DNA from 3 places in the Sinobaca sp. TMA16-18 genome. Region 1 is predicted to be linked to each of the others. Evidence: riboswitches for the same ligand, from Rfam matches in the RefSeq annotation. Region 1 holds a riboswitch; each other region holds the start of a gene.
The links. Region 1 has a riboswitch for cyclic di-GMP ahead of AC5W14_RS00280 (anti-repressor SinI family protein). Riboswitches for the same ligand answer to the same signal wherever they lie in the genome.

Region 1 (10,297 bases):
CCAGGGTTAGTACCGGATGATGCATCTCAAACTGCCAGCTGTCTTCCGTGTTTTCCACAGATAAAATGCCACCCTGGCAGTCGATGAATTGATCATTGATGTAGACCAGTTTGATCTCAATGTCTCTCATACGTGAATCCTCCCCCGAAATAAACGTTAATTAGCGTTTTTCTTCCGGTCTTCTTCCAGCTTGTTTAATGAGGAAATAATGTGCTTGTCTTCTGTATCGTTGTTTACTCCTAAAGAGGCAATTCGTTCATCTTTGAGCCACTGCGTATAAATTTTGTAGCCGTTGGAGTTAAATTTATTTTTTGTTTCTTCTTTCGTGGCTTCTTCGTCAAACACGAATCCACGCTCCGTTAATACTTCTTCACTGTATTGCTTCATGGACTGTCATTCCTTTCTATCCGTTGTGTGTTAATTTTTCTTCGACTTCGGTTAAAGGCTCCGTTCCCTGAAATTTGTAATTGTAGACGCCTTGATTCTTTTTGTCGCCGTGTAAAGGAATCGGCCGCGCCCGTCCTTTATATGTGCCGAATTTATCATTATCCGAGTAAATCGTCAATTCCACGCTTCCATCTTTTGTTTTTTGAAAATCTTTCAACGTGAGGTTCAAATACTGGACCTGAAGGACCCACCTGCTGTTGGAATGCCACTCAAGCACCATTTTATCGGCTTTATAATGGGTTTTTCCATTGATCGCAATTTTATTAACACCAATTCTTCTCATCGTGCAGACCCTCCTTTAGGTTATATAAAAACATACCCGTTTTCGAGAAACTTATACCCGAAATAGATTTCCACGTTTTTGTTTACATAATAATAATATAGACAATAATATAATCAACTGTTTATTTGTACATATTATCCATTCGTATCCCGTCTCATAAACCCTATAAATCCGGCTGTCCCGAGCAGAATGGCTGTAATCACCAATCCTATGATTGGCATGGTATTCACGTCTTCTAATGGATATGATGCTACCCAGCCAAACGGTGTCAGTTCGGCTACCCAGTCCGGAAACTGAAAGATCCCCCCAAAATATACAGCCACATAGGAATAGCCTAAATACAGCCAGACTATAAACGTATACTTGGGGAAAAACCCAATCAGGAGAACAGCCAGACCGGTCATCACCCATAAAGCCGGGAGATAAAGAGAGGCAGAAGTAAACACCGTAGAAATTGAGATGCTTTCCTGGTCTATCGCCAACGCCATCCCACCAGCTGTTGCAAGCAGCATCACGATACTAAGCGTAACGGAAAGAATCGCATAACTGCCTAGCAGCTGCACCCGGGAAACCGAACGGCCCAGTATGTGCTGCAAGCGTTCTTTTTTCTCTTCCGTTTTTATTTTCAATACAGCTATGACAGCAGGAATGGTTCCAATAAGAGACATGACAGCCATTAAAATCGGCAGAAACTGCTCGCTTAGCGTGAAATCAGAAGTCTGCGAAATAATTCCCTGTATGACATCCGTTGTTTCAAAGAAAGCCTCCGTATCGGTCAATACCGATCCGTACGTGATACCAAGCAGCAGAAGAGCAGCAGTCCAGAATAATATACCGGTCCGCTGCAGCCTGAAAGCAAGTCCACCTGGTCCCTGCAGCAGCAGTCCAGCTTCTTTTTTTCCTTTTTTGGCTGAAAACAAACCAGCTCCTGTGTCTCTTGCTGCATTGATATACAGGGCGATACCTGCTGTTAGGAGCACTGCAGCCGCTAACAGCCACAGCGGCCACCAGATGTTGTTTACAAAGACTTCCGTCTGCTGCGCCCACCCTATCGGAGACAGCCAGGAGAGAGCATTTTCATTCACATCTCCAATGGCACGAAGGGCATACGTGGTCATTAATAAACCAAACGCCAGACCGGTCGCGGTTTTGGCGCCCTGGGCAAGCTGTGCGGAAAGAGCCGTTCCCGCTGCAAAAAAACACCCGCACAGCCCGATAGCGGCAGAATAGAGAAAAGCACCTGCCCCATCAATGCTCTCAATATTAAGCATCATTAATGCCGCTGTCATCATTAGAACTAAAACGGCATTTAAAAAAAACGCCGTGCCAATCACTGAAGCTAATGAAGACATTCTGCCGATTGGCAGGGCTATCAGCATTTCTGTCTTTCCGTCCTCTTCATCGCCTCTTGTATTGCGGCTCACAAACAGGATATTCATGATGCCGGCTGTAAGGGCCGTCATCGCAAGCATCTGATGGCCCAGCATAGCGCCATACGTATAATTATCCAATCCATAGCCGCGCCCTACTATCGCTGTTGTCGCCGGGTTTACCATCGCCGTCGTAAGCGCCTGGCGTTCTGCCTCGGAGGGGTAAAGTCCTAAAAAGGAGGCTGCCGTTCCGGCAGTTATTCCAACCAATACTATCAGCCATATGAGAAAACGAAGCTTGTTGCGCTTGATGACAAACCAGGACAGTTTTTTCGTTTGGGCAAATAAAGACTGATACATCTTCCTTCCCCCTCTATTGCGCTTTTGGACGCGCGGTTTCATAATGGCGCAAAAACAAATCTTCCAGCGTAGGAGGTGCACTTTCGAGCCGGGTAATCCCAAAAGAACTGACAAACGCCATCACATGCTCCAGTTCTTCTGTATCCACCTGGAATTGAAGAGCACCTTCTTTATGGGTCATTTCGTGGACACCTTTTAAAGAAGACAGCCCCTGCGGCGGTTTCTTCGTCTCCAGCAGCAGAGTGGTTCTCGTTAAATGACGAAGATCGGCAAGACTGCCGGTTTCGATAATTTCCCCCTGACGGATAATGCTGAGCCGGTCGCACAGTTTCTCCACTTCGGACAGAATATGGCTTGATAAAAGCACACTTTTTCCATTTTTCCTTGCTTCCAGTACCTGCTTTTGAAAAATCTTTTCCATCAGCGGATCGAGTCCGGATGTTGGTTCATCCATAATATACAAATCTGCTTCAGACGCAAAGGCAGCGATCAATGCCACTTTCTGCCGGTTTCCTTTTGAATAGGCTCCGCACTTTTTAGCCGGATCCAGATCGAACATCTCGATGAGCTCGCTGCGCCTCTTCGCATTCTTCGTTCCATGAAGCTTCATAAACAAGTCAATAACTTCTCCGCCCGTTAAATTCGGCCAGAGGCTGACGTCACCCGGAACATAGGCAATTCGCTTATGCACGGCGACCGCTTCTTTCCATACATCCTTTCCAAAGATACGGGCACTTCCGCTTGTTGCTTTAATCGCACCCAGCAGCACACGAAGCGTCGTGGACTTTCCTGCCCCATTCGGGCCGATAAATCCGTAAACCTCGCCTTCTTTCACTTCGATACTCACTCGATCAAGTGCCTTAACCCGTCCAAACGTCTTTGTCAGCTCCGTCGTCTCCAGAATAGTCATGACAGCTTACCTCCTGTTTATAGAAGCTTTTTTTTAATATGTCTAAATAGTCATGAAATTCATCCCAAAAAGGCTCCATTTTTATTTCACTTATCATTTTCCCGTGCAGCCTGTGCTTTATATCATTGCCGTAACCTTCCACTGCCCAGGTGATCAGCTTAAATACTTTTTCTACATCGACGTCGTCCCGGAAAAGTGTCATATCGACGTTATGGTACATCTTGCTGTAGCCAAGCCTCGTCAATTCCTCATATTTTTCCCGCAGGGACGGGCTCCACTCTTTTTCGTCTGATAGAAACAACGTGCCGAGAAACGCAAAAAGATACGGATGCGATAAGTAACAGTGTAGTTTCTGCTCCGATGTTTTCCGGTAGCGCTCGATAAAATCAGTTTCGGACTCATCAATGTAGGCATAATATTCCGTTTTGATAAATTCCATGCTGTAGTCCACTAAATATTCGTACATGCCTTTTTTGCTTTTAAAGTAATAAAACAGCATCCCTTTACCGATCTGGGCATCTTTAACGATATTGTTTGTGGACGCCTGCTTGTATCCATTGTCGCTGAATTCTTTTAATGCGGCGTCCAGAATGGCTTTTTTCTTCTCCGGCTGCAGGTTTGCAAAAGATGTTGTAATAAGCCATCCCTCCGTTCATTTTTATTAGACCGCATTGGTCGACTTAAATATAGCATGTTCGACCGTTCTGGTCAATTTACTTTTTTTCCTTCAAATGTTTACAGAACCTGCCGATAACTAGAGTATGCGCCTCCCATAAATGAGACCCTCTGCACGTGATATTAGAAACACCAAAACATACATATGGAGGAATACATAATGAAAAAATCTTTACTACGCTGCACTACTCCTTTGGTATTTGCCTGTCTGATTGGCTTTGCTGCTTTCCCTACTACAGCGGACGCCTCGGAGCGAATACACGGGCAGGACCGGATTGGTACCTCCATTGGCATTTCAGAATACGGATGGAATAAAAGTGATTATGCCATTCTAGCCCGAGCAGATCATCCTGCTGATGCGCTGGCTTCTGCAAGCCTGGTTGCTAAAAATGATGCTCCCATACTGTTAACAAGATCTGGCTCTCTTGACTCCCGTATTATTTCGGAACTGCGCCGCTTAAACACGAAAACAGTTTATCTTTTGGGTGGCACGCAGGCAATTTCTTCTACTGTAGAAAAAAAGCTGAACGCTGAAGGCATTTCTGTCCAGCGTATTTCTGGAGACACCCGTTATGAAACAGCTGAAGCCGTGAACGAAACTTCCAGTTATGATAAGAAAAGTTCCGCTCTTCTCGTAAGCGGTGAAGTGGCAGCTGATGCACTAAGTGCTTCCGGCATGGCTGCCATTAAAGAACGTCCGATATATTTAACCAGAAAAAACAGTTTAAGTGTGAACCTTCCAGCTAACGTTAAACATGTAACTATTTTCGGAGGCACGGCTGCAGTAAGTGCCTCTGTAGAGCAGCAGCTTCGCAATGAAGGACGAACGGTAGAAAGAATTCAAGGAGCAGATCGTTATGAAACAAGTATTGCTGCTGCAGAATCTTTATCCGCCTCCGGACAACATAATATTTATGTGCGCGGTACTTCTGTAAACACTCAACAGGAAGATTACCCTGATGCTGTAGCTGCGGCTGGACTTGCAAATAAGTTAAATGCACCAGTTATCTTATCCCATCACAGCAGCGCTCGAACAGCTACCGTCGACTACGCTCAAAATTCCTCCAACCGCAGCTTAATCTTAGGGGGAACTGCGGCCATCAGCGATTCGGTAATGGCAGCTTATGAAAAATCTTCCAACAGCGATACATCGACCCCTGAACCACCTAAAGAACAGGTCGGCGGCGTTCATACGAGCGTTATTGATAACGTCATCGCAAGGGGAGAAAGCTATATCGGCACTCCGTACTTGTTTGGAGCAGCCCCTACAATAACGTCGGCTTTTGACTGTTCATCCTTTACCCAGCGTGTGTTTGCTGAAAATGGTATTACGCTTCCACGGACTTCACGCCAGCAGTATTTAGCCGGAACCCCCGTTGCTCGGTCCAACCTGAAAAAAGGAGACCTTGTCTTTTTTGATACGAATAAAAATGGCATCATTAACCATGTGTCTATCTATATTGATAACAACACATTATTTCATGCCACAGTGAGTAAAGGCGTGGATTACACCCCCTTTTCTGCCTACTGGAATGATGGATACTTCGGTGCTGTTCGTGTGACGCCTTAATTCTCATAAAGGTTTTCTTCTTTTGGAAACGGGTAGAACAATAGGAATTACGTTTTGAAAGAAGGAACCGTACATGAAACGAAACGCTGACCAGAAAAACTGAAAACAGCATCTTTCCTATTTGTGGGAAAGGCGCTGTTTTTTATTTACAGTCGATTCGTATTTAAGTCTTCACAGGGGAACGTTTATTCGTATATACTTAGAAAAATCCTGTTCTGCTGCTTTAGGAAAGAGAGGTGTGCGATGGAAGACGTCAAAATGATAGAAGAGCAGCACCTTCAGACCGCAGATCGTTTTCTGCTTACCGAGTTGCTTGTGAATACAATGGAACAAGACCGCTCTTTTTTTCTGGAAAAGACGATGAAGCTTGGCCATTACTACCAGGAACTGTTTGACGTGCTGATTCTTCGGATAAAACGGGACCTCCGTGATATCAAGCAGGATCTACAGCAGCAAGGCATTCGACTCGCCCGGGCCGATGCGGCTTATCCGGGTTTTATTGTATATGACATTTACTGCGAAGGCCGTCATGAGCGTCTACACCTGTTGAAGCTCAACATGAAAAAACGCATCAGTGAGCTGCTTCGCTATTACCTGCTCGGCGATTCTGCTTTTTTCGATACATATTATTCATTAAAGTAACAAACGGACACTGGAGTCAATATTTTACATTACAGCGTTTACATAACGGGGGTTAAGCTTTATACTTTTTGTAACTACTCAAGCAGGAGGCGGCTTATATGAAATACAATCCGATCGGAAAAACAGGTATTTCTGTATCTGAGCTTTGTTTTGGCACGATGTCTTTTGGAGGCAATGCAGACGAAGAAACGTCTAAAACTATGTTCAATCGCTGCCGGGAAGCCGGCATTAACTTTTTTGATACTGCCAACAACTACAATGACAGCCGGGCGGAAATAATTCTGGGAGACTGTATCGCCGGATGCCGGAATGATATTGTGCTGACAACCAAAGTGGCCAATCCAACCGGTACGGATGTGAATGCACGCGGATTGTCCAGGCGTCATATCATGCTTGAGGTCGAGAACAGCCTGCGCCGATTGAAAACGGATCGAATTGACTTTTATTTTCTACATAAATTCGATTCACTCACCCCAATGGAAGAAACTCTCCGCGCTCTTGACGATCTGCAGCGCCAGGGGAAAATCCTTTATCCGGCGGCCAGCAACTGGGCAGCCTGGCAGCTCGCGAAAGCTCTGGGTATTTCAGCTAAAGAACATCTCAGCCGCTTTGAGTTGATCCAGCCGATGTATAACCTTGCCAAGCGTCAGGCCGAAGTCGAAATCCTTCCCTTTGCCGCTTCCGAACAGGTCGGAGTGATCTCCTACAGTCCTCTCGGGGGCGGCCTGCTTACCGGAAAATACGGCGTAACGGACAGACCGGTCCAGGGACGTTTGGTCGAACAAAAGATGTACACCGACCGTTATGCAGATACGGTTAATTTCGATATTGCTGCACGCTTTTCTTCCTATGCAGCCACCCATGGCATCCACCCCGCTTCTCTCGCTGTCGCCTGGGCTAAATCGCATCCTGGTATCACCGCCCCTATTATCGGAGCGCGCAGCCCGGAGCAGCTTGAGCATTCGTTAAACTCATTGGATATTAATATGACACCTGAATGGCGCGATGAAATTTCTGCCTTATCCCCTGCTCCGCCTTCGGCCACGGACCGTTCGGAAGAGCTTATTACCACTAAACCTCAGAATCACATCCTGTAGCCTACAGCGCAGGATTTTTTGTTGGTTTTTTTAAAGGGAACTATTGGGTTATCCAGAATATATTCAATAACAAGCCATATATTGAGAGGTGATGTGATGGGAGCAGTCATCTTCGGTCTTCTTTTCCGACTACGAATAAAGGAGGCAGTATACTGATGATTCAAGGGATGAATCCGTATCTTATGATTGATGGCAAAGGCCGGGAAGCCATTGTATTTTATGAAAAAGCTTTAGGAGCTGAAGTGATTGACAGTCAAACGTATGGGGATATAAAAGATATGGAAGGCATGGAAATACCGGAAGGTGCCGAAGGGCTTATCCTGCACGCCTATTTAAAAATAGGCGACATGGATTTAATGCTCTCCGATTCGCTTCCGGGGATGCCCGGGCCGGATGTTTCCGGAAGTCTGGTAGCCATTGCGCTTCATGTAAGTGATGCCTCCTCTGCGGAACAGATATTTCAGGCGCTTGAAGCTGAAGGAGAAGTCGTGATGCCGCTTGAGAAAAACTTTTTCAGCCCGGCCTACGGCCAGGTAAAAGATCCGTTCGGCGTGCTGTGGCACGTGTCGACTGTAGAAGAAAACCAATAATAAAAGCTGAAGCTGGGGAACGTGCCCCTGCTTCAGCCTGTAAGAAACAAACCTTTTATTCTTTCACCAGTTTTTCTTTGTTATTCTGAAACAGCTGTACGGCCAGGAACAATAGTGATGTAAGCAGAAGAAGCGTCAGCCAGTTGCCGTCACTATAGCTGTTGGTCACAATAAGATAGGCAAACACAAAGCTGTACATGATATTCGCATAAATCATTTTGGAGCCGGCCCGTCCTTTTGTCTTTTTGTTATACCGGGTGGCACCAATAACCCTTGCTTCTTTCTTATATGTAAAATACCAATACAAAAAGGTGATACCGCTCGTGCCAAGGCTCAGTCCCCAGCTCACATCGCTTTCTTTTACCACAAAGGTAAAAGGAACGGCGATGACAAACACAAGGGCTGCATAAATAATAGAAAATTTTAGTCGATCTTCCATAATGTCCTCCTTCTCCTGTGCTTCCTATCCTTCTATTATAATCACATTCATCCTTTAGAACAATGGTCCTTTTCTTTCGGAAGATAGTTGCGTCATACCGCCTGCCTGTGCAGCGTGCACAAAAAAACCGAATATTTTTTCAATTTCTTTTAATGTGACCGGTGATTTCATAGTACAATAAAGACAGTTACCAACCTTCAGAAAAAGGCTACGCTGTTGAAAAGCAGTTTCGCAAAGTTACAGGTCTAAGGCATTGCGCTAAGACGGCTGGACCGCCTGAGGAATACTCCTAAAGGTGTGAGGGTTGATGAGCAGACAGAATGAGAAAAAGCTGGACCACGAATGGCTGGCTTTGATCCTTGAGGCTAAAAAAGCCGGACTTACCAGGGAACAAGTCAAGGATTTTCTGCAGTATGCGGACGAATCAAAAAAGAAGCCGTAAACACTCGGCTTCTTTTTTTGGGTATTACACGAGATTAATCTGGTTTTTTCCGAGGTTCTTGGCTTCATACAATGCCCGGTCAGTTTTCTGCAGTATCGCTTCCATCGAATCTTTATTGGAAAAATAAGCCCCGCCTATGGAAATATTAAGAGCAATCGGATACGGGTTCTGCCCGCTTTTGTTTTGATCCTGCACGACTTTAAGTATTTTAGCCGCTACTTTCTCCAATCCGTCGGCATTTGTACACGGAAGCAGGACGGCAAATTCATCGCCGCCGATTCTAGCCAGAATATCCGTTTTTCTCGTAGACTTTCCAAGGAGGAGGGCAAGCTGTTTAAGCACCACATCTCCTACCAGATGCCCGTATACATCGTTGACCGTTTTAAAATTATCCACATCGATAGACAGCAGGGATAAATAGGATCCATTTCGCTGCAGCAGTGCTACCTCCTGCTCCAGGCGTTTTTCGAAATACCGTCGATTATACAGACCTGTCAGTGAATCCGTTTCTGCCTGCTGCTTTAACTGCAGTTCCAACAGCTTTTGTTTTGTCACATCTACATGGCGGATCACAACGCCCTGGCGCCCCAATCCCTTTTCAAGCAGCGGAGTCGCCTGCATTACATTCCATCTTTTTTCGGTCGGCGTGTGACAGGAATATTCATACGTGAAATAATCTTCTTTTCCTGAAAGAATGGACAGTAGACCTTCATATACATGGGTACTGCTTTCGATCGTATGCAGGTAGTTCGCACCGACTCCCTGTAAATCACAAAGGTTATTTTGGCTGCCGGCCGAGCGAATCCATTCATCATTCACAAAAAGAATTGTTCCAGCATGATTGATCACACAGATTTGATCCCGAAGAGAGTTTAATATGGATGTACTAATCGCAAAATCTTCGGCCAATATTTCTTTCTTTTCCATTTTCATAGCAGGCATCCTCTCAAGAATGAACTATCTGGACGACGGTCAGTAGATGTACATACCAATTATTTCCTTTAGTATATATAAAACTTTTCTTTATTTCACTAAAAACATCCAATAAATGCTATCGTTATTCACTATATTTTCTTTTTGTTTAAACAATACAACATAATTGGGATACAGCATTCTTATCTGCTTAACATATTCCCCTTATTTTCCTGTTTCTAACACTATCTTTTCTTTTTTTTGTAGAAAAGAGAATCTATTCTCCTCCTTTTTTTGATTCTCTTAGAAAGAACTGGAATCGACCGGGAGCAGAAATTGGAGGACTGTCAGCAGTTTGTATTGCTGCTGAACTATTTTAGCTTTTAATATGGTTTGTGAAATTAACAAAAGGGATTCATATTTTTTTGAGCGGGACACGTTTTAGAAAACAGAAAATGGTGAATAATAGTAAAAGAAGTACCCGGCTGCGCTTTTTAATACAGCATTTTATACAATAATTTCACAATCAGGGGGATGTCCGATGGCAAAAGCAGTAAATG
Region 2 (10,297 bases), on a different contig from region 1:
CTGGCAATACTCCTCCTCTTCCCCCTCCTCTTCTTTTAAAACACAAACCAGCCAATTTCTTCATTATTTATCCAAAAAATGGATCAAAATACACATGTATATTTATTTCGGAAACTGAAACATTATTCTTGACTTTGTCTATTGGGTTCGATAAGATAAATCATGGCAAAAAACTTGAACGTTTTATAGAAACCAATCAGTTTTAAGGAGAAGAATGAATTTATGATCGAAGAGAAAAAGCAGTTCATACTCACTAAAAGCATGCATTTATTTTCAGAAAGAGGCTTTTATAAAACATCGGTTCAGGATATAGCTGAAGCGTGCCGTATGTCCAAAGCCTCTATTTATAAGTATTTTGAAAACAAAGAGGATATTCTCTTAAATATTGCTACACACAACCGTGATCAAATGATTGCCAGGTCGGAAGCAATCCAGATGGATACTTCGCTTACACCCAGAGAAGCGTTTAAAGCAAAAGTAATGGAGGAAATCCGCGGGTTTATCGGCAAGCGGGAATTCATTTATATGCTCCAGCAGGCAAAACCCCAGCAGTCACGCAGAGTTAATGAGCTGATGAATCAAAGCTACGGCATTCTGCTGAACTGGCACAAAAACATGCTTCTGGAAGGATTCGGAAGTGATGTTCAGGCGAATATCTGGGATCTGACTATTTTATTTAAAGGCTTTACCCGGGAGATCACGCTTCTTTTAGATAAGAAAAAAGAAGAGCATGTCGACTACGAAGCAATAGCAGAGTTCGTTGCCTCCAGCATTGAAGCAGTCATTGCTTCCCGGAAATCGAAAGAGCCGTTGTTTACTTCTGCGTATATGGCTCCCTTTATAGAAGAAGCAGAAAAAGAACAGCACCAGCCTTTTGAAAAAAGATGGAACAACAGCCTGCTTGAACTTCAGGCTGCCATTAAAACAAAACTGCCGGAGGAAAAGCACGAATACTTTCAGCAGGCTGTCCGGCAGCTGAAAGAAGAAATGGTTCGAACGAATGTAAATACGATTATTGTGGATGCGCTTTTCACTCACTTACGTCAGCAGAGCGAAATTGAAAAAGAGACCATCCATGCTGAGCGTATTTACCGCTCAGAGCACTAGGAGGAAAGGGAAATGACAGATACTACAACCGGAAAAGAAATTAACACAAGAATTATTGTATCTATTTTAATTACAGGCGCTTTCATCGCGGTGCTGAACCAGACACTTCTGGCCACCGCCATTCCAACCATTATGGGAGATTTAAATATTAATGCATCCCAGGCCCAGTGGCTTACTACTGTATTCCTGCTTGTTAACGGTATTATGATCCCCATTACAGCTTTTTTAATTGAAACGTTCACGACCCGGCGCCTTTTTATGGCTGCTATGGGGCTGTTTGCTATTGGTACCCTTATTGCCGCTGTGTCGCCTGCATTCAGCATCCTCATCGTCGGACGTATCGTGCAGGCCATGGGGGCAGGAATTATGATGCCGCTTATGCAGACCGTGTTTCTGCTTATTTTCCCTATAGACAAACGCGGAGCCGCTATGGGGCTTGTCGGTATGGTTATATCATTTGCACCCGCCATCGGCCCTACTTTATCAGGCTTAATTGTTGATAACTATTCATGGCGCCTGCTTTTTTATATTATTTTTCCTATTGCCATGATCAATTTAATTGTGGCCTATTTTAAGATGACAGACGTTACGACATTAAAGCACCCGAAAATGGACAGCCTTTCCATTATTTTATCCACCTTCGGCTTCGGAGGCCTGCTTTACGGATTTAGTACAGCGGGTTCAAGCGGCTGGGGGGCACCGGTTGTCACCATCACCTTAGCCATAGGGGTTGTCTCCCTCGTAGCCTTTATTACGCGGCAGCTTAAACTGCCTACCCCTATTCTTGAATTCAGGGTATTTAAAAACCCAATATTCACTTTAACTACCGTTATTACGATGATTGTTTTTACAGCTATGATCGGGGCGGCTACTATACTTCCTTTGTACATTCAGGACGCCAGAGGGTTCACCGCCCTGCAATCCGGGCTTATTCTCATGCCGGGCGCTATAGTGATGGGAATCTGTTCTCCTATTACCGGCCGTATTTTTGACAAGGTCGGGGCAAGATGGCTGGGCCTTATCGGCATGGCATCACTTGTCGGAGGTACGATTCCATTTATCTATTTTGACAACATGACTTCGTTAACCGCTATAGCTACGCTGCATGCATTCCGCATGCTTGGCATGGCCATGGTCATGATGCCGATGACTACCGCAGGCCTTAATCAGCTGTCGGAGGATTTAATTCCCCACGGCACCGCCATGACGAATACGATGCGTCAGGTGGCAGGCTCCATCGGCACGGCTGTCCTGATTACTATTATGAGCAGTGTTGCGGCAGGCTCTGCTTCTGCTCCATCGACTGCACTGATCGAAGGCGTCAATACGGCCTTTCTCGTTACCGCCGTGATTTCTCTATTGGGACTTGTCTTATCCTTTTTTATTAAAGGAAATAAGAAACCAAGCGAGGCCTTCCAGCCGGCGTCCGAAAAAGGAAACTCCCCTTCATAGAATAAAAAAGCCAGACACTCCTCATGGAGTGTCTGGCTTTTTTCTGCTTTTTGAGACATATGGACTACTTGAATCCCAAAACCTCCACGGATAGTCTACTGCTTCTCCGCTGTTGTCAATGCCAACCCGCGGTCCCGCTTCAATATTTCCCGGTATTCTGCCTTCCAGCAGATAGACAGAGGTGTCATCACAGCAGTGCCTGCCATAATCCTCCATCGAGATTCCTAGCGCTTTGGTTAGTTTTCCGGGACCATTGGTCCATTCCAATTCCCTGCGACCGCTTCTGCGGCTTTCCATCAGGTCCTGTCCGGATAAGGGCTCGACCGCTCTAATCAAAACGGCCTCCGGGCTGTTTTCCGGCGCGGATACAATGTTAAACAAACAATGGGTATGCATCGTGTACGTGTATACATGCCCCGGGGAAGCAAACATAATTTCTGTTCGTTTTGTACGTCTGGCTTTGTAACTGTGGGCAGCCCGGTCTTCCGGGCCTATATAGGCTTCCGTTTCCACAATTCTGCCTGTCGTTCTGCCCTCCGGTGTTTCTTTTACAAGCGTCTGTCCAAGCAAAGCTCTGGATAATTCCAGGGTCGGCAGATGGAAAAATTCTTTATCAAGGCGTTTCAATAGATTTCCTCCTCTATATTAGGGATAAAATAACCGAAAATAGTTACTTCGACTCATGATTAGAACAATATAAAGAACTATAATGTTCTATATAACGTATATCTATTTATTCATTTATTTATTTATGCATTCATTTTCTTATAGGGAGGGTAAACCGTACATGATTGGTGAAAACATACGAAGGTACCGAAAACAAAAAAGAATGACATTATCTGATTTAGCCTCGTCAACCGGTATCTCCAAATCGTATTTGAGTTACATTGAAAGAGGAATTAAACACAATCCCTCTATTGATGTGCTTGAAAAGATTACAGAAGCACTTGAAATTAATATTTCCAGCATAATTACAGATTCCCCTGCTCCCGCTTCGAAAGACGGGGTAATTGACGAAGAATGGCAGGCCTTGATCCATGAAGCGATACAAGCGGGTATCAGCAAAAAGCAGTTTCGTGATTTTCAAAAGTTTATCCGCTATGAGAAATGGACGTCATTCGAAAAAGATAAGAATGCCAACTAGTTTCTCCAGGACATACAAAGAGCATGTTAAAACAATAACCTTGTTTTAACATGCTCTTTACGTGTAGTAAACGGTTAAAAGATAGCAACACTCTTTTCTATCATTACATACTACTTTTTTGTCTGGTATTTATTAATGCTTTACTGCTTGAAAAAATTCCAGGATCTCTTTTTTTGTCATACCTGCTGTTTTAGCTTCGCGTATTAATACCATCCAGTCGTAATCCAGTTCTTTTGTTTCCAATATTTCCAACCTCCCAAGCCTTTATAGGATCTCTCCCCAGGCAGTTCAGCCATCTTAGCATATAGCGCCTTAGACCTGTAACTTTGCGTAATCACTTTTCAATGAACTTGCCTTTATCTGAAGGTTGATTTTAATATCTTATCACCAACAAGCTGTCAGGTAAAACGATCTGTTTCGAAAACCTCTATTTTCTTATTACATTTTGATCTATACCCCATTTCAAAGTGAGGAAAACGCAAAAACGTTCTCCCGAAGAAGAACGTTCAGCTGCCGAAGGTACTTTTACCGTCAACCTGATGCGTTATTTTGTTATTTCTATAAATACAACCTTTAAATAATCGCCCTCTTTGTAAGAAGCTGTATAAGGATGATCATCGGGAAGACGGACGCGCTCTGTGACGTTTTGTTTTACTTCTGCTTTCGTACACGCTTTATCAATTTGCTTTTGGAAAGCTTTCATTCCAAAACCTCCAAAATTCGTTGAAGCGATGATCGTACCCCCATCTTTAATGATAGATATCGCATCAACGAGAAGGGAAGTATAATCCTTAGCTGCAGAAAACGTGCGTTTCTTCGTTCTTGCAAAGCTTGGGGGATCGAGCACAATGACGTCATACGTAATATTTTTCTTTTTAGCATAATCAAAGTAGGCAAATACATCCATCACCCGTATTTCCTGATCCTCACTTATAATTTCATTCAGCTCAAAATTCTCACGAACGCGTGTCTTGCTTCTGTTTGCTACATCAACATCCACTGTTTTGGCAGCACCCCCGGAATGAGCGGCAACAGAAAAAGCACCGGTGTAGGAAAAAGTGTTCAGAACCGTCTTTCCGGCTGAATATTCATCGCGCAGCCGCTTTCTTGCGTCACGCTGGTCGAGAAAGATGCCGACCATTGCTCCATCATTTAAGTACACGGCAAAGGTCATCCCATTTTCTTTAATATGAAGCGGAGCAGGAGCTTCTTTTCCTTTTACAAAATCGTCGCCTTCTATATACTGGCCCTGCTGCTGAAAACGCCTTTTTTCGTACAAGCCTTCATAAGCAGTCACGGCTTCAAGCGCGCGGATAATAAGAGAACGAAATGCATAGATGCCTGCACTGTACCACTGCAGCAGATAATAGCCGTTAAAATAATCAATTGTTAATCCGCCGATGCCGTCTCCCTCACCGTTAAACACTCGAAAAGCAGTCGTGGATTCATCTTCAAAAAAAGCTTTTCTTCTCTGCAGAGCCGCACTCAGTTTTCCAGTAAAGAACTGCTGGTCAATGGCTTCTTCTTTTTTCTGCGTAAGAATCCAGCCGATACCTTTATTCTGCAGGCCGTAGTATGCTTTTGCGATAAACTGGCCCTGCGGGGTCATTAAATCAAAAACGGTTCCTTCTTCCGAAAGTTTTTCCCGTTTATTTACCATGTCTTCATGGATTAAAGGGTACCCTTTCTGAAACGTTTCAACGGCTTGCTTTGAAGCAGAAATCTTCATTATTTCAGTCATATATCTCATCCTTCATTTTTTAATATCATTCGGTCCATCCATTTAATAAGAAACGGGAGCAGTAAAAACAAGACAATCACACGAATAATGTGAAGCGTTGATACGAGCGTCGGCTCCAGCTGCAGGGCAAATGCGGTGGAAGACATTTCTGCTGCGCCGGCAGGCACCGTGCTGAGCAGACTTGTTATGTATGGGAGCGGGGTCATTAACGTGAATAGTCCCGCTAATGTAAGGCTGAGCAGTAAAAAACACTGCAGAATCCCCAGGCTTGGCAGCCCGATGCTTTTCACACGAAGCAGCGTCTCCCTGTCAAAGCGGATGCCTACCATGGCACCAATCAGCGCCTGTCCAATGCCTGCTGCATACCCAGGTGAAGCAAGACCCGGCACGATCCATTCCCCGACGGCAAATCCAATGGCCAGCGCATAAAGAAGAGCTCCACCGGGAATTTTAACATATTTATTTAATACAATAACAAGTGTGACAATAAAGAATAAAATCGGAAAACCGATGAATGGATTCCAGACGCCCGGGTCAGCCGTCACACCGCCGGAGGGAGCGGCTGGATAAAACAGCACAGCGGAAAGAGGAATAAGAAAGACAAAAAAAGTAATCCGCGCTGTATGAAAGGCTGCGACAATGCGGTCATCCGCCCCATATTCCCGGCTGACGCTGATTACTTCCGACGCTCCGCCCGGCACGCAGCAGAAAAAAGCTGTCTTTACGTCCAGGCTTGTCCATTTGTACATCAACATTCCAAATACAAGCCCCATCAGCAGTGTAATCGATAACGTGACAATCAGGGGCAGAATATAGGCTGGAATGACCGCGAAAAGCTCTGTGTCCATCAAAAAGCCAATGTTGGCTCCCACGAGCGCCAGAGCTGCCTGAAACGGCCAGCCTTCAAAGGTAAAACGCTTAATGAAAATCCCTGTAAAAATCCCGGCCAGCAGGGCTCCAAACAGCCAGCCGGCAGGCACACCAGCAGCAGAAAAAAGGCCGCCTGTGATGACGGCTGCTGTGATAAATAAGCCTTTCTGCCACATCATGACGGCCCCTCCACTACTCATTTTAATCAACTTTTGTTAGTATATCATGATTTTCCGTACTGCTCTCTTTGTTTCGAAGAAGAAGTAGCCGCCTCACGAAAGGAACGGGAAGAAAAATAAAATACGGCTCCGTTAATAACAGCCATTATAGCCATTCCCATAAAGATATTGCTGTAAATACCGGCATTTCCCGGAGAAAAATGAAGCGGATTATACGCCTGTGCTCCGGTATATTGATTCAGCAGGGCACCTATGACCGCTCCTCCGAATGCACCGGCCATGAAATTAAATAAATTGTACACGCCCATTCCTACACCTGTCTCCTCCTCCGGAAGAACAGAAGAAATTAAGTTAGCTGTGGCTGTCTGCAGAAACGGAAAAGCTACATAGCTTGCAACCAGGGCCATGCTTATGAGCCATGGAGAAGCACCAGCAGTAATAGACAGCGAGATGAAGCCAACCATCGTTAAGCCGAGGGCAAGAAACACCATCGGCCAGCTGCCAAACCGATCCGTCCATAAGCCGGCAATTCTTCCCATAAATGCCGCAGTTATCGCACCAGGAAACAATACGAGCCCAATCGCTGTTGTACTGAGATTGTTCACGTCATCCAAGAGAAGAGGCATCATAAACATCATGCTGAACATTGTCATAATCCCGAAAAAGCTTGTAATTAAGGTGGTCCGGTACGCATGGTTCAGAAATAAACCGGGCTTGATAAACGGATTGTCCACACGGAAAATCCACCATATGAAAATAGACAAAAAGATGATACTGATCCCGAGATACACCCAGCCGACCGTTGTAATAAATAAAATAAAGAATCCAACTCCCACTGCCATAAAAAAGGCACCCGGAAAGTCGACTTTGCCGGTTTTCGGCTCTTCCACCGGCAGCCATTTGTGAAAAAACGGAATCGTTATTACAACGAATATCGATACTAGAAATAAGTAATTCCAGGCGAATGCACCGGCAATCAACCCGCCGGCAATAGGGCCTATCCCGGATGCAAATGCCATTGTTGAAGATACTATGCCAAGCACCTTGCCCTGTTCCTCTTTAAAAAAACGGGAAGGCGCGATAAATACAAGCGCTGGAACCGTTGCAGCTCCGGCAGCCTGGATCATTCTGGCCGCCACTACCATCAGGAAGTGAGTGGAGAAAAATCCGATCACAGAGCCAACAGCAAACAAAATCAGTCCAACCGTCAGCAGCCGCTTAAATGGATACAAGTCAGCGAGCTTTCCATAGATAAGCGCACCTACTGCATAAATAATAATGTATCCTGTTACTACCCAGCTTACCTCCGAAGGAGATAACGAAAAGGCCTGGGCAATATCAGGAACCGCAATCATAAACATAGTAGAGTTCATAACAGAAAACATAAGAACTGCACATAGCAAAACAATAATTCTTCTTTTAACAGATCTGCTGAGTGGTTCAGCACTTTCTATATGTGAATCCGGCACAGACAGCGCCCTCCTTTAATGCTTCTTTATACCATTAGCAGTGTATCATATATTTCTCTTTTCGAAATAAATTCAGCCTCCGCATTCTTGATAATAACTATGAAATATATGATATACTGTAACGATGAAAAAAAGATCGGAGGATTTATGCTTACTTTTGAGGAAAAAATAAAAATTGCGGAAGAATTTGTAGAACTTGAGAAAAAAGAAGTATCCATGGGGCGCGTTAACTTCCATTACGAAGAAAGTGCATATGATAAGAAAAATGTTGTCTATCACCTTCATCCGAACGGCAACGGATTTGTCTATGCCGAACTGGTCCAGAACGTTAAAACAGATGAGCGCGGCATGGTAAATATTCGGGAATATCCGGCAGATGACTTTAGAAATTTAATTAAAGAAGCGATTTCTTCTCTTCAGGCTGATGCCTCTATAGAAGAAGAATTTGAAATTGAAGAATGGGAAAACGTAGAGGATCAGCTGCTCGTTCTCATGCCGGAAGAAGACGGCTGGAATGTCTACGCCGGGCTGCAGCTCGATGGCACATTCAATACGTACGGCGAAGCCATCGATTATTTGGAAAAAGAAGGATTCAAAAGAGTATTATAATAAAATAAGGAAGAAAAAGAAGAGCTGCCCCTAAACAAGGGGCAGCTTCTTTAACATATCGAGAATTCATTATATTTTGTATATCTATACACAATACCCGTTTCTTTTAAAAAGGGAATAGCACAGAAAAAAATTAGGCGGCGACTCGAACAGACCAGCCATCGGTGAAAATAAAAAGGTCGTTCTTTTCCTTTTCAGCTTTTGGCTTGTACAAGATTCAAAATTTCAATTGAACGGAGAGTAAATTCAATAAAATTTTAAGAAGATCTCTGCTTATTAAAAACCTCTCCCGGGGAAAAGGGAGAGGCTGAATTGTTATTTTTTATTTAATAAATGAAGGAGGGATTCATACGTCTGAGCCCCCATTATGCCCTGTTCGTTTGCAATAAAACATGGCACTCCTGTAATGCCGATCTGCTCGGCCGTCTGCCTGTCTTCCATAATTACCTGTTCAAATTCTCTATTCTCCACGGATTGGCGGAATGCTTCTTCGTCGAGTCCAACAGCTTCAGCAATTGCTGTCAGGGTGGCAAGATCGTTGATATCTCTATCTTCCTGAAACTGTGCTTTAAACACGGCGTCATGATAGGCATCTGCCTTTCCATGCAGTTCCGCAAACTTGGCTCCTTCATGAGCGTGATGGGAATGGCTGCTTTTGTCATTCCATTTCATATCCAGCCCGTACTGTTCGGACATCCGCTTCACGTTCGCTCTTGCCTGCTCCATGTAGCCTTCCGGCTTGGGCGGCAGTTCAACGCCTTCCGGCTTTAATTCAAATGACCGCCATTCTATTTCTACTTTCTCTTCCTCAACCAACTGGTTGAGCGGGGCACTCCCGATAAAGCAGAAGGGTCAAAGAAAATCGCTGAATACGATCATTTTCTGTTTTTCTTCCATGTCAGTCACACTCCTATGATTTAACCTTAATCACAATTTTACCGCGGGTGCGGCCTTCTTCACTTGCCGCATGGGCCTGCTGAACACCTTCTTCACTAAGAGGAAACGTGCTGTCGATAACTACTTTTAATTTGCCTTGGACACATAGATCCGCCAGCTTCTGCAGACGTTCTCCACTTTCTTCGAGCCATACAAAGCCGGCTTTCACTCCGTATTTATCCGCCTGTTCCTGTTCCGGCTGTCCGGCGATGGTTGGAAGCTTCCCGCCTTTTTTCAGTACGGTAAAGCTTTTTTCGAGCACCTCGCCGCCGATCGTGTCGAGTACAATATCTGCATCCGTCACTATTTTTTCAAAGTCTTCTGTCTGGTAGTCAATGATTTCATCGGCCCCAAGTTCTTTTAACATATCTGCTTTTTCCGCACTTGCAGTAGCGATAACATAGGCACCGAAGCTTTTTGCAATCTGCACGGCAAAATGACCGACTCCGCCGCCGGCTCCGTGAATGAGTACTTTATCTCCGGATTTCATTTCTGCAAATTCGACGAGACACTGCCAGGCCGTCTGTCCGGCAAGCGGAACAGCTGCGGCGTCATCAAAGCTCATATCTTTTGGCATATAAGAAACCCGGTTTTCCGTTGTTTTTACATACTCTGCGTACGTACCACGGTTGTTGTTGGCAGTACGTGTGAATACCCGGTCTCCTTTTTTAAACGAATGAACGTTTTTCCCAGTTTCTCTTACAACGCCTGCTGCATCCCATCCTAATATAATAGGGAATTCATAAGGCAGCATGTCTTTTAAATAGCCTTCTCTCAATTTCCAGTCAAT
Region 3 (10,297 bases), on a different contig from region 1:
TAGAGTGGGTTTATGCGGAGGACTTATTAGCACTTGGCGTAGATCCTGTCGGTATTGCTGATCTGGAAGGATATAATCAATGGGTGAACGTAGAGCCTGAACTTCCTGAAGATATTACTGATGTAGGCACAAGACAGGAACCAAACCTGGAGGCTATCGCCCAGCTTGAACCGGATCTGATTATTACTGCCTCCTCTCGTCATGAAGCTATTAGTGATCAACTAAATGATATTGCTCCAACCGTTATGTTTGAACCGTACCCGGAAGAAGGCGAAGGCGATCAGTATGAGGAAATGGAAACCACGTTCCGTGAGATCGCTTCTGCTGTTGATAAAGAAGAAGAAGCCGACCAGGTGATGGAAGACCTGAACAGTTCCTATGAAGACGTGGCAGCTGAAATAAGCGACGGTGGATATGAAGGAAACGAAGTTCTTTTATCACAGGCTTTCAGCGCGAATGACACTGCTGCTATCCGTCTTTTTACAGATAACTCCATGGCCGTAAAGATTATGCAGGAAATCGGCCTCGAAAATGCATACGACGGCGCGGAATTTGAACTTTATGGCTATACAGAAACAAATGTTGATGCTCTTGAACCATATCAGGATAGCGATTTCATGTATATCGTACAGGAAGAAGACAATGTCTTTGAAAACCAGCTCGCAGGAAACGAAGTATGGGAAGGCTTGAGCTTTGTGGAAGAAGACCGTACTTACGCACTTCCGGGAGATACCTGGACGTTTGGAGGGCCTCTCTCTGCTGAAGTATTCGCCGAGCAGGTTTCAGACTCACTGACAGGAGAATAAATATGAAGCATTTGCATAGAAAAACAAAGGCTGTCCTTATCTTCGGAGGGGGGACAGCCCTCTTGTTTTTTTTGTCATTTTTACATTTATATCAAAGCAGTCAGGCCATGGGCTGGACCGTTGTGCTCCAGGCACTGCAAAACGAAGGCGAAACCGTTCAGCATAGTATCGTCAGGTCTGTTTACCTTCCCAGAATTGCACTCGGCCTCCTTGCCGGCGCCGCGCTTGCAGCTGCCGGGGTTATTTTTCAAACGCTGACAAAGAATCCTCTGGCCGCGCCTAGTACGCTTGGCGTTCATGCCGGGGCTTATTTCTTTGTAGTAGCCGGGGCAGCTCTTGGGTCAAGCGGCCCCGCCTGGCTCTTTGGCAATGGGTTTTTGTTTGCCTTTCTGGGAGGCTCTCTGGCTGCTGTGCTTGTATTTGCGCTGTCCGGAGGCATCAATGCCACCCCGGTCCGCATGGCGCTTGCAGGGCTTGTACTCAGCTTAATGTTTTCTTCTTTCACTGCTGCTCTGCAGATCTTTTTTGAATATGAAACAGCCGGTTTATTCCTATGGGGAAATGGTTCTCTCGTACAACAGGACTGGAGCGGCGTACTATTTGCCCTCCCCTGGACCGCAGCTATTACTATCGTCATCTTTATGATCAGCCGACAGATGGATATTATGCTGCTTGGCAGCGACCAGGCAAAAGTTCTGGGTGAAAAAACAAAAAGAGTTCAGGTTGTTATGTTCTTTCTCGCTGTCGGCCTCTCCGCTCTTACTGTAAGTGTAGCGGGTCCTATAGCTTTTATCGGCCTTATCGCCCCCCATTTAATGCGGCTGGCCGGCTTCCAGCTTCACAGCCTGCTTATTCCCGCTTCTATGCTGTGGGGTGCTAATATTTTAATTGGGGCAGATATACTCGGACGCTTTCTGGATCCATCTCTTACCGAGATGCCCGTAGGCTCTGTTACCGCATTAATTGGTGCGCCGTGGCTGATCTGGCTTGTGTTGAAACACCGCGGCAGCTTTTTCGGAGCGGGCAGTAGAGAAAGCATATCGGGGAGCCGTCTTTCTTTTATGCTTCCCTATCCGGTTGTATTAATCGGTTCAGGATTTCTCTTAGTACTCGTATTTTTTATAGGGATGGCTGGAGGCAGTACCGGTTTTGAATGGATGGAAACCTGGCGGGCCCTGTTTACAGATGAAGCATCCGGACAACGGTTCATTATCTTTGATCTGCGGCTTGGAAGAATGCTTGCGGCCTGTGCAGCCGGCATGCTCCTGGCAGCAAGCGGTCTTTTATTCCAGGGAATACTCCGTAATCCTCTGGCAGACCCTTCAGTTATCGGTGTAACGGCAGGAGCGGGTGTTGGTGCTTTAAGCGTATTGTTCTTTTTTTCATCGCTCTCAGCCGCCTGGCTCCCGGCCGGTGCGATTGCCGGTGCTTTTCTAACCGTAGCTGTTGTTTTATTCTTTTCATGGAAAACCCAGTTCCATCCGGCCGTGCTTGCCTTAATGGGTATCGCCATATCAGCTGCCGGAGGAGCGGTCACCCAGATTTTAATTGTTCGTTCTAATTTAAATGCCGCTTCCGCGCTCACCTGGCTTTCCGGCAGCACGTATGCAAGCGGATTTAATGAACTGCAGATGTTTCTTGTCTGGCCGCTTGTTATTCTTATTCCAGCGTGTTTCTTTCTTTTGGGCTCACTGAATATTCTTGCGTTGGGAGATAACAATGCAATCGGCCTGGGTGTTCCATTGACAGCCGTGCGTTGGTTTTCGATCATTTTAGCTACCTTTTCTGCTGCTATGGCAGTAGCTGCGGTAGGCACCATCGGATTTATCGGCCTTGTCGCTCCTCATCTGGCCAGGCTGCTTGTAGGAGAGGATTACCGGAGGATCTTTCCTGTCGCGTTACTGCTTGGGGCTGCCCTCCTCGTCGGAGCCGATGCGGCAGGAAGAATAATCATTGCTCCAAAAGAAATTCCATCCGGGCTCGTAGCCGCTATTATTGGCGCTCCTTTTTTCTTATGGCTAATGAGCCGGACCAAAAAATAATATTCCAGAAAAAAGACAGGATAGCGTATTTACGCTTCCTGTCTTTTTGTTAACTTATTGTATTTGGCATTTCGTTCTTCTTTTTTCATTCTTGGGCACCGGTAACAGTATGAACTGCTGCCTTTAAAAGCCAGACAGCACGTCGGCTTTGTATAAATTTTCTCTTCCCCCGCCGGGTTTGGTATTTCCATACAACGGAATGCAAATGGCGGCTTGGCACGCCCAAAAATGTTTCCATCTTCAAAGTCCAGTACATCCTGCCAGCTTTTCCTCAATGCCTGTTCGGTTTCTGGACTTTCCGTCACTTTCGCAAGGTGAAGAAAGTAAGGTACGGCATGATAGACCTGTCCCCAAAGTTCTTTTATACGTACTCCCGCCGTTTCTGAAAACTTCAGAAACAGAGGAGTGACATGCTCTGCATAATACTCGGCAAGCGCCTGCTTTGTGTCCGATGCGTCGGCAGGGCTGTTTTCCAGTACTTCCCGGTCAATCAGGAATTGGTACACCGGCTCATCGTATTCACCCGGCACTAAATAAACTGTACATCTGCTGGAAATGGTGTTCATATCCAGACCGTGGACAATCGCCCAATGGCCGAATGCGATAAAGCGGCTGAAGCGGTTCGCCCAGAAGGCGGCACTCATATCGAAGCTCGGCGCCTCAATATATGTTCCATACTGCTCTAAAAATTGTCTGCAGGACTCTGTTTCTTCTGCTGCCCATTCTTTTAAAGAATGCCGGCACTCCCACTGCTTCGGCTCTTCATGAATAACAGAAAAAACACTTCGTATTTGGGTAGCGTTATGACGGATAACAGCCTGCATAAACCTACACCTGAGCTAATCTAAGTTCGGCTTCGCTCATAGGAGCGTCAATTGTATCATTTGTTACAAGATCGTATGTCATGCACAGAGGCTTTCCTGTTCGGGGATCTGTTACAACATAAGCGTCAATTCCAAATACTCTGCGCAGGACCTTCTGGCAGACTACTTCATGCGACGAACCGTAATGCTGGATTTCTCCATTTTTAATAGCAATTAAATGATCGGAAAATCTAGCAGCCTGATTCAGGTCGTGAAGCACCATAACGATCGTACGGTTTTCTTCCCTGTTCAGCTTTTGAAGAAGCTCGAGTACTTCGAGCTGATGCGCCATATCAAGATAGGTTGTCGGCTCATCAAGAAGAAGCAGGTCGGTCTCCTGGGCAAGTGCCATCGCGATCCAGGCCCGCTGACGCTGCCCTCCGGAAAGAGCATCGAGCGTGCGGTCCTGAAATTCTGTCATTCCTGTATCAAAAATTGCTTTTTCAATCGCTTCTTTATCCACCGGAGTCAGTCCGCCTACTCTTTTACGATGAGGATAGCGGCCGAAAGCTACAAGCTGCTGCACCGTAAGAGTCTGCGGTGTCTCGGGTGACTGTGTAAGAATAGCCATTTCTTTTGCTACTTCTTTTGTTTTCATATCATGTATATTGCGGCCATTTAAATAAACAGCTCCGCTGTTGGGTTTCAATGTTCTGGACATAGCTTTTAGTAAGGTGGATTTTCCGCAGCCATTGGGACCGATAATAGAGGTAACCTGACCTTCTGGTATCTCTACTGTCATTTCCTTTATAATGTTATTTTCCTGATATGAAACTGCTATCTGCTGTGTGGTTAAGTTTGACACACTGGAAACCCCTTTCATGCTTTTCGTACATTTATATAATCTTTTCATCACTAACATTGATAATCATTTTCATTTAAAGTATAAATCTTTTTTTTGAAAATATCAACACGAACAAAAAGACTTTTCTGTATTTTATGTTTTCCTCTCCTCCATTGAGTATGCTACATTGTAATTAACCAGAGAAAAAGGAGCTGCCATTAGATGGATGAAAAAACAAAAGAAGAACAACTGGCATGGCTGAAAAGCGAATATGTGAGAGTGCAGGGAGACCTGGAAAAGCTTGAATCTGTAGGCAGAAGCCCGGAGGCTGCGCTTAACCAGCTTACTGAACTTGAAGAACAGATTGCAGAGACAAGAAAAAAATAGGATTTCCGTTGTCGGCTTCATAAAAAATATCTCAAAGCGATGAACGCTTTGAGATATTTTTTATGGAATTAAAGAAATCGATTCTATTTTTCTACAAAATATTTCACATATTCCGTTTCCCCGGCTGGAATATCAGGATGCCTGACTAATTCCACTCCAAACAGCCCATCTTCATTTATATCGAGCAGGCATTCCTGTTCCAGCATTTCTGAAGCTTCCATGTCAGCATGAAATTTAATTTCAATATACTCTTCTGCGTCTTCGATGCTTGCGGTAAACAACGGGTATTCGATTTTTTTTACTTTCGGAATGGAAATCACGTAGTTTTTGTTATTGTAAATAGTACGCATCACCCTGTAGCCAAGCCAGTTTCCTCTCTTATCATACAGCATGTATCCACTCACATCAGGGTACGCCCCGAGCGGTGACGTCCTGGTGGCTTTATGCTGCAGGTAAATGTAAATTAATTCGTCTTCCATTGTCACAAGCATACTTCTCCTCCTCTGCATTAATCTCTTTTTCTCTATTTTAACAGGTAATATAAATACCTTTACAATTTACTTATGCAGCGTTAGGATAATGGAGGTTTATTTTATTTCAAGGGAGACAATCATGAACAGACTAACATGGAAAGATAACTTTTTTATAGGTTTAATGCTGTTTGCCTTATTTTTTGGAGCAGGCAACTTAATATTTCCTCCATTTTTAGGTCAAGAAGCCGGAACGTCCTACCTTCCCGCTATTATCGGCTTTGTGATTACCGGCGTAGGGCTTCCTGTTTTGGGAATAATCGCGGTTTCCCTCTCCGGCCAGAGCTTTCAGGGGATTGCGGAAAGAGTAAACAAACCGTTTGCATTCCTTTTTATGATTATTTTATACGCAGCTATCGGTCCTTTTTTTGGTATTCCAAGAGCAGCGAACGTTTCTTATGAAATGGGCATCGTTCCTGTTCTGACGGATGGCGGTTCAAACACAGCATTATTTTTGTTTTCCATATTGTTTTTTGGCCTTGTATTTCTGCTGAGCCTCAACCCTACTAAGCTTGTCACAACGATAGGGTATGTTATTACACCCGCTCTGCTTCTTTCTATTGTACTGCTGGTCGCTGGAGCTTATGCCACCGGTTTTATGGGAGGAGGAGGCCCGCCATCGGATGAATATACTTCTCAGGCAATTGGAAGAGGTTTTGTTGAAGGGTACTTAACGATGGATACCATCGCAGCTTTAGCCTTTGGCCTGATTGTTGTGAATACATTGAAAGAAAAAGGTGCATTGGACCGACGCGAAGTAAGACGGTCAGCGGCTTCGGCAGGCATCATTGCAGGTATTGGTCTTGCCGCTGTATATATTGCTATTGGATGGCTTGGAGTGCACAGCGGGCCCCGTATGCTGATGGAAAACGGCAGCGAAATCCTTACTTATTCTGCAGGTGAATCTTTTGGTTTTACCGGTACTATTCTCCTCGGCTTAATTGTTACATTAGCCTGCCTTACCACCTGCATTGGATTAGTAACAGCGTGCAGCCAGTATTTTCACCGCTATCTGCCTTTCCTGCCGTATTCGGTGCTGGCTTTACTATTAACTATACTCAGCCTTCTCGTAGGCAACCTGGGGCTGAATACCATTATTTCTTTATCGGTTCCGCTTCTCGTCGCCATTTATCCGCTTGCGATTGTGTTAATCCTGCTCGCTTTGATAAATGAGAAAATAACGCTTCATCAGTCCCACTATATTGGAGCTGTTGCCGGTACTATTATTGTAAGTGCCTATGACGGGTTAAAGGAAGCAGGCTTAGTGCCTTTGGAGGGCATTGGCCTGTATTCCTACCTTCCATTTTTTGAACTGAACCTGGGCTGGATACTGCCGGCTCTGGCTGGACTTGTGATTGGTCACTTCTTCAGATCAAGATCGATCCCTTATTAAAAAAAGCGGGGCCGCTGGATACTCTCCAGCCCCTCGCTTTTTTATATTCTTACATAGACCATTGTTGCGTCTTTACCGCTTTGAAAAATATTGTCTCCTGTGTACATGAGCGTGACATTATTCAGACGATCTTCCATCTCTTTTATTTTTTGCTTTGCCACATCAAACGCGCAGTATCCCAAAAAATGACCGTTCACATAAAGGGAGCATTTATTGTTAGTTAAGTAAACAAGCTTAATATGTCTGTTCATGATATTAGTATAATACACACCGCCCCTAAGTCTTACCAAATCGTCATCCTCCGTTCTATATTGTTCTTTTTAAAGAATTAAATACATTATATAACGAAAAAACGGATTTGAAAACACTTATTTGAAAGAAAAATACATTTTAACGAACATTTTTTGTTCTTTATATAGAAATTAGTCAAAATAAAAAAAGGATCGTATGACACGATCCTTTTTTTAATTTTTAATTCTCCATTTGTTGAACTCAAGAAATTCCTTGAACTGATCTTTGGAAACTCCCGAATTCATTGCTTCTTCGACTATTTCCAGCCACTCATTATCGAGCTCTTCTTCATTAATTTCTGATTGCTCTTTAATTAAAAGATCAACCGATATGTTTAATACCTTAGCAATCTTCTCTAAAAACTGGATCGATGGATTTGTTTGAATATCTCTTTCCAGTGCACTAAGATACGACTTCGCGACTCCGGCCTGATTCGCCAGTTCTGTCAACGATAAGCCTCGCTCTTTTCGAAGCAGTTTCACCCTTTCACCAATCATCGCTTGAACCCCTTTGTATACTGTAGTTTGTGCTTTGCTGTAATTATAACATATAACGAATTGCAGTATGTTATAGTGAACGACATTTTTTTAAATTGCACACTTATGCCTATACTTATATTTACATAAATTAAAAAAATAAGCCATACGAAATGGCTTATTTTTTCCTGATTATTTGGTTTGTCTTAAGAATTCTTTAACCTCACTAGGGGTTAAACCAGCTTCTTTAGCCTCAACCATTAAATGCAGCCAATCTTGATCAAGCTTTTGTACTTTTGGAATTAATAATTCCATCAACCCTCACCCGCCTTTAGGAAATTTCCCCAGGCAGTTCAGCCGTCTTAGCTATAATAAGCCTTAGACCTGTAACTTTGCGAGACTGCTTTTCAGCAGCGTTGCCTTTTTCTGAAGGTTGCTTGTTAGTGTTTTTATCTTACTACATTTTCCAAAAAAATGTTAAAAAATTCCTAAAAGAATAATTATCAGAATCTTCTTTAATTATTATCCACCTGTATTTCTCCAAACAAAAACGGTATCTTTTTTGGCAGAATCTTTATATGAACCGGCGTTTCTTCATACACTTCTCCATCCGTGTCTGCTTTCATTGCTTTTTCCGTTTCCAGTTCCACCTCGGAAGCCTGAATATACTCAATAGAACTTTGTTCTAAATTGTACATAAAAGGATTTTTGGAATTAAAAAACTCTTTCAAAAGCGGTGCTCCGCTTTCTTTTATAATGTATACATCTATAAGTCCATCATTCAGGGAAATCTGATCACCCGGAAGGCGGTTTGTACCAATAAAATAACCATTTGCAAATAAGATCATTACAGCATCGTCCTTGTATTCTTTTCCATCTGCTTTTAGCGTAAATGTAAACGGCGAAGCATTATTAAACGTTTGGAGTGCACTGATAAAATAGCTTACTTTACCAAGCATTCCTTTCAGCTGATCATCGATATTTTCAGACGTTTCTGCGATCAGGCCGATGCCATAAAAATTAGAAAAATAGCGATCGTTCATTCTTCCGATATCGATATACTCTATATGGTTCTGTTCTACTACTGCAGCAGCTTTTTTTAAATTCTGCGGAATCATTAAAGATCTAGAAAAGTCATTGCAGGTGCCTGTGGGCAGGATACCGGTAACGGGAGGGGTTTCCAGCGTGGCCAGGCCGTTAATAGCTTCATGTACAGTCCCATCCCCTCCCATGATCATAATGATATCAAACTCGTTTCCCTGTTCACGGCAGAGCTGTTCTGTATGCCCCTTTTCCTGCGTGAAGGTAATAGTAAGCTCTTTTGTCTGCAGAGCCAGCGTGCTGACGGTCGCATCCAGGTTCTTCTGGATTTCATTATTGCCGGACGCACCGTTTATCAATAACCACATCTTATTATACATATTTACCATTCCTTCATTCTGTAGCGTTCTTACCCATATTCTATACCCTATTTTCTCGTATCACACGCTTTTTTAAAACCCCTGCCTGAGATTCGGCAGGGGCTGGCTATTTCTTTTTATATAAAGAAGGCGCATGACGGTATTCACTCATAGAATACTGCATCTGTTTACTATCAAGCATATACAATCTCCAGTCTTTATTGGGATACTGCTTTTGTAAAAAAGAAGACGCTCTTTTCATCTGCAGTGCCGTATATTCTGATGTTACCGCGTAGGCAGCTATATTCCCATCCGCCTCTAAATCTATTCCACTTATAATAAACAATCCGTCTGCTTGTGCCTCCCATTTCTCTTCCAGCCTTTCGGCAAGGGATTTGATTTCTCCAAGACGCTTCTGCAGAAGTTTCAGTCTGTGAATAAACTCTTTCACATTTTTAAATTGATTCGGGTTAATATATTTCCAGCGTCGTTTTATTGTTAAAGAAAGTTCTGCATCATCACTGAACTGCCTATATGCAATACTCCTCAGCATATAAATTGTAAAATCAAATACGGAGGAAGACTTTTTTAATACATATCCCTGCTGATTTTTCACCGTTTCTGCCTCCTGTTATCTGGCTTTTTCCAGTAATGGACATTGTTCGCACACTTCATTACAGGCCGACAATGCTTTATAGATAGAACACCAGGAACGTTTTGCATAGCAGACAGGAATTTCTTTTTCCTTCGCCCGTTCTTTCAGCTTACTGCTCACATTATGATTTATAAAATCTGTCAGTACCAGTACGAGATCTATGTTTTCAGGTATTTCGCGGTGCACCATTTTTACTTTTCTTCCGCTTATATGCATAATGTCCGAAAATCCCAGCTCATTCAATCGATCCGGGATGGCACCCAGCTTGTCTGCTCCTACTATTAATAACGAATTCATCTGAAGCCCTCCCGTTCTCATTGAAAATCATTCTCATTTAATATAATGTAAGTGTATTGAAAATCATTCTCATTGTCAAATGTTTTTAATATTTAGAAAATCGGGAATAGATGCATATAAAAGCATTCACTCAATACAAATAGATATGGAGGTATAAAATGATTAATAAGCAGCCTGACAGCGTTCAAAGGCTATTTTTCGATGATAATGGAAAAATACCTAATAACCCGTCCCTTCCCGTACTTCTTTACTCTGTTAAAGAACACTACCTTTCCGAATTAGAACAGACTTTTCGACAGAATGGATGGATCAACGCCTGGTACGGAAGTGTATTTACGTATCATCATTTTCACAGTAACAGTCATGAAGTGCT

Region 2: another riboswitch for cyclic di-GMP. It lies ahead of sinI (DNA-binding anti-repressor SinI); the one in region 1 lies ahead of AC5W14_RS00280 (anti-repressor SinI family protein).
Region 3: another riboswitch for cyclic di-GMP. It lies ahead of AC5W14_RS08845 (anti-repressor SinI family protein); the one in region 1 lies ahead of AC5W14_RS00280 (anti-repressor SinI family protein).

Annotation. Positions count from the first base shown of each region.
Region 1 covers NZ_JCAKFM010000001.1:41,730-52,026, forward strand. Annotated here, with positions in the region: gene AC5W14_RS00220 (hypothetical protein) at 1-130, opposite strand, end outside; gene AC5W14_RS00225 (hypothetical protein) at 157-387, opposite strand; gene AC5W14_RS00230 (hypothetical protein) at 404-730, opposite strand; gene AC5W14_RS00235 (ABC transporter permease) at 865-2,460, opposite strand; gene AC5W14_RS00240 (ABC transporter ATP-binding protein) at 2,474-3,370, opposite strand; gene AC5W14_RS00245 (TetR/AcrR family transcriptional regulator) at 3,321-3,836, opposite strand; partial or broken gene AC5W14_RS00250 (TetR/AcrR family transcriptional regulator) at 3,837-4,007, opposite strand; gene AC5W14_RS00255 (cell wall-binding repeat-containing protein) at 4,206-5,615, shown strand; gene AC5W14_RS00260 (YhjD family protein) at 5,859-6,257, shown strand; gene AC5W14_RS00265 (aldo/keto reductase) at 6,356-7,354, shown strand; gene AC5W14_RS00270 (VOC family protein) at 7,510-7,944, shown strand; gene AC5W14_RS00275 (hypothetical protein) at 8,000-8,383, opposite strand; cyclic di-GMP riboswitch class I at 8,580-8,663, shown strand; gene AC5W14_RS00280 (anti-repressor SinI family protein) at 8,691-8,825, shown strand; gene AC5W14_RS00285 (sensor domain-containing diguanylate cyclase) at 8,850-9,758, opposite strand; gene AC5W14_RS00290 (hypothetical protein) at 10,279-10,297, shown strand, end outside.
Region 2 covers NZ_JCAKFM010000004.1:109,182-119,478, forward strand. Annotated here, with positions in the region: gene AC5W14_RS08975 (TetR family transcriptional regulator) at 223-1,107, shown strand; gene AC5W14_RS08980 (MDR family MFS transporter) at 1,120-2,559, shown strand; gene AC5W14_RS08985 (DNA-3-methyladenine glycosylase) at 2,581-3,186, opposite strand; gene AC5W14_RS08990 (helix-turn-helix domain-containing protein) at 3,347-3,703, shown strand; gene sinI (DNA-binding anti-repressor SinI) at 3,836-3,946, opposite strand; cyclic di-GMP riboswitch class I at 3,983-4,068, opposite strand; gene AC5W14_RS09000 (class I SAM-dependent rRNA methyltransferase) at 4,248-5,444, opposite strand; gene AC5W14_RS09005 (AbrB family transcriptional regulator) at 5,450-6,493, opposite strand; gene AC5W14_RS09010 (MFS transporter) at 6,538-7,962, opposite strand; gene AC5W14_RS09015 (hypothetical protein) at 8,110-8,571, shown strand; gene AC5W14_RS09020 (DsbA family oxidoreductase) at 8,887-9,411, opposite strand; gene AC5W14_RS09025 (NADP-dependent oxidoreductase) at 9,482-10,297, opposite strand, start outside.
Region 3 covers NZ_JCAKFM010000004.1:79,347-89,643, forward strand. Annotated here, with positions in the region: gene AC5W14_RS08800 (ABC transporter substrate-binding protein) at 1-806, shown strand, start outside; gene AC5W14_RS08805 (iron ABC transporter permease) at 809-2,848, shown strand; gene AC5W14_RS08810 (hypothetical protein) at 2,878-3,672, opposite strand; gene AC5W14_RS08815 (ABC transporter ATP-binding protein) at 3,677-4,516, opposite strand; gene AC5W14_RS08820 (SE1832 family protein) at 4,718-4,882, shown strand; gene AC5W14_RS08825 (hypothetical protein) at 4,966-5,373, opposite strand; gene brnQ (branched-chain amino acid transport system II carrier protein) at 5,495-6,805, shown strand; gene AC5W14_RS08835 (hypothetical protein) at 6,847-7,056, opposite strand; gene AC5W14_RS08840 (helix-turn-helix domain-containing protein) at 7,270-7,593, opposite strand; gene AC5W14_RS08845 (anti-repressor SinI family protein) at 7,765-7,887, opposite strand; cyclic di-GMP riboswitch class I at 7,917-8,003, opposite strand; gene AC5W14_RS08850 (diacylglycerol/lipid kinase family protein) at 8,088-8,981, opposite strand; gene AC5W14_RS08855 (hypothetical protein) at 9,100-9,588, opposite strand; gene AC5W14_RS08860 (DUF2325 domain-containing protein) at 9,604-9,924, opposite strand; gene AC5W14_RS08865 (cupin domain-containing protein) at 10,083-10,297, shown strand, end outside.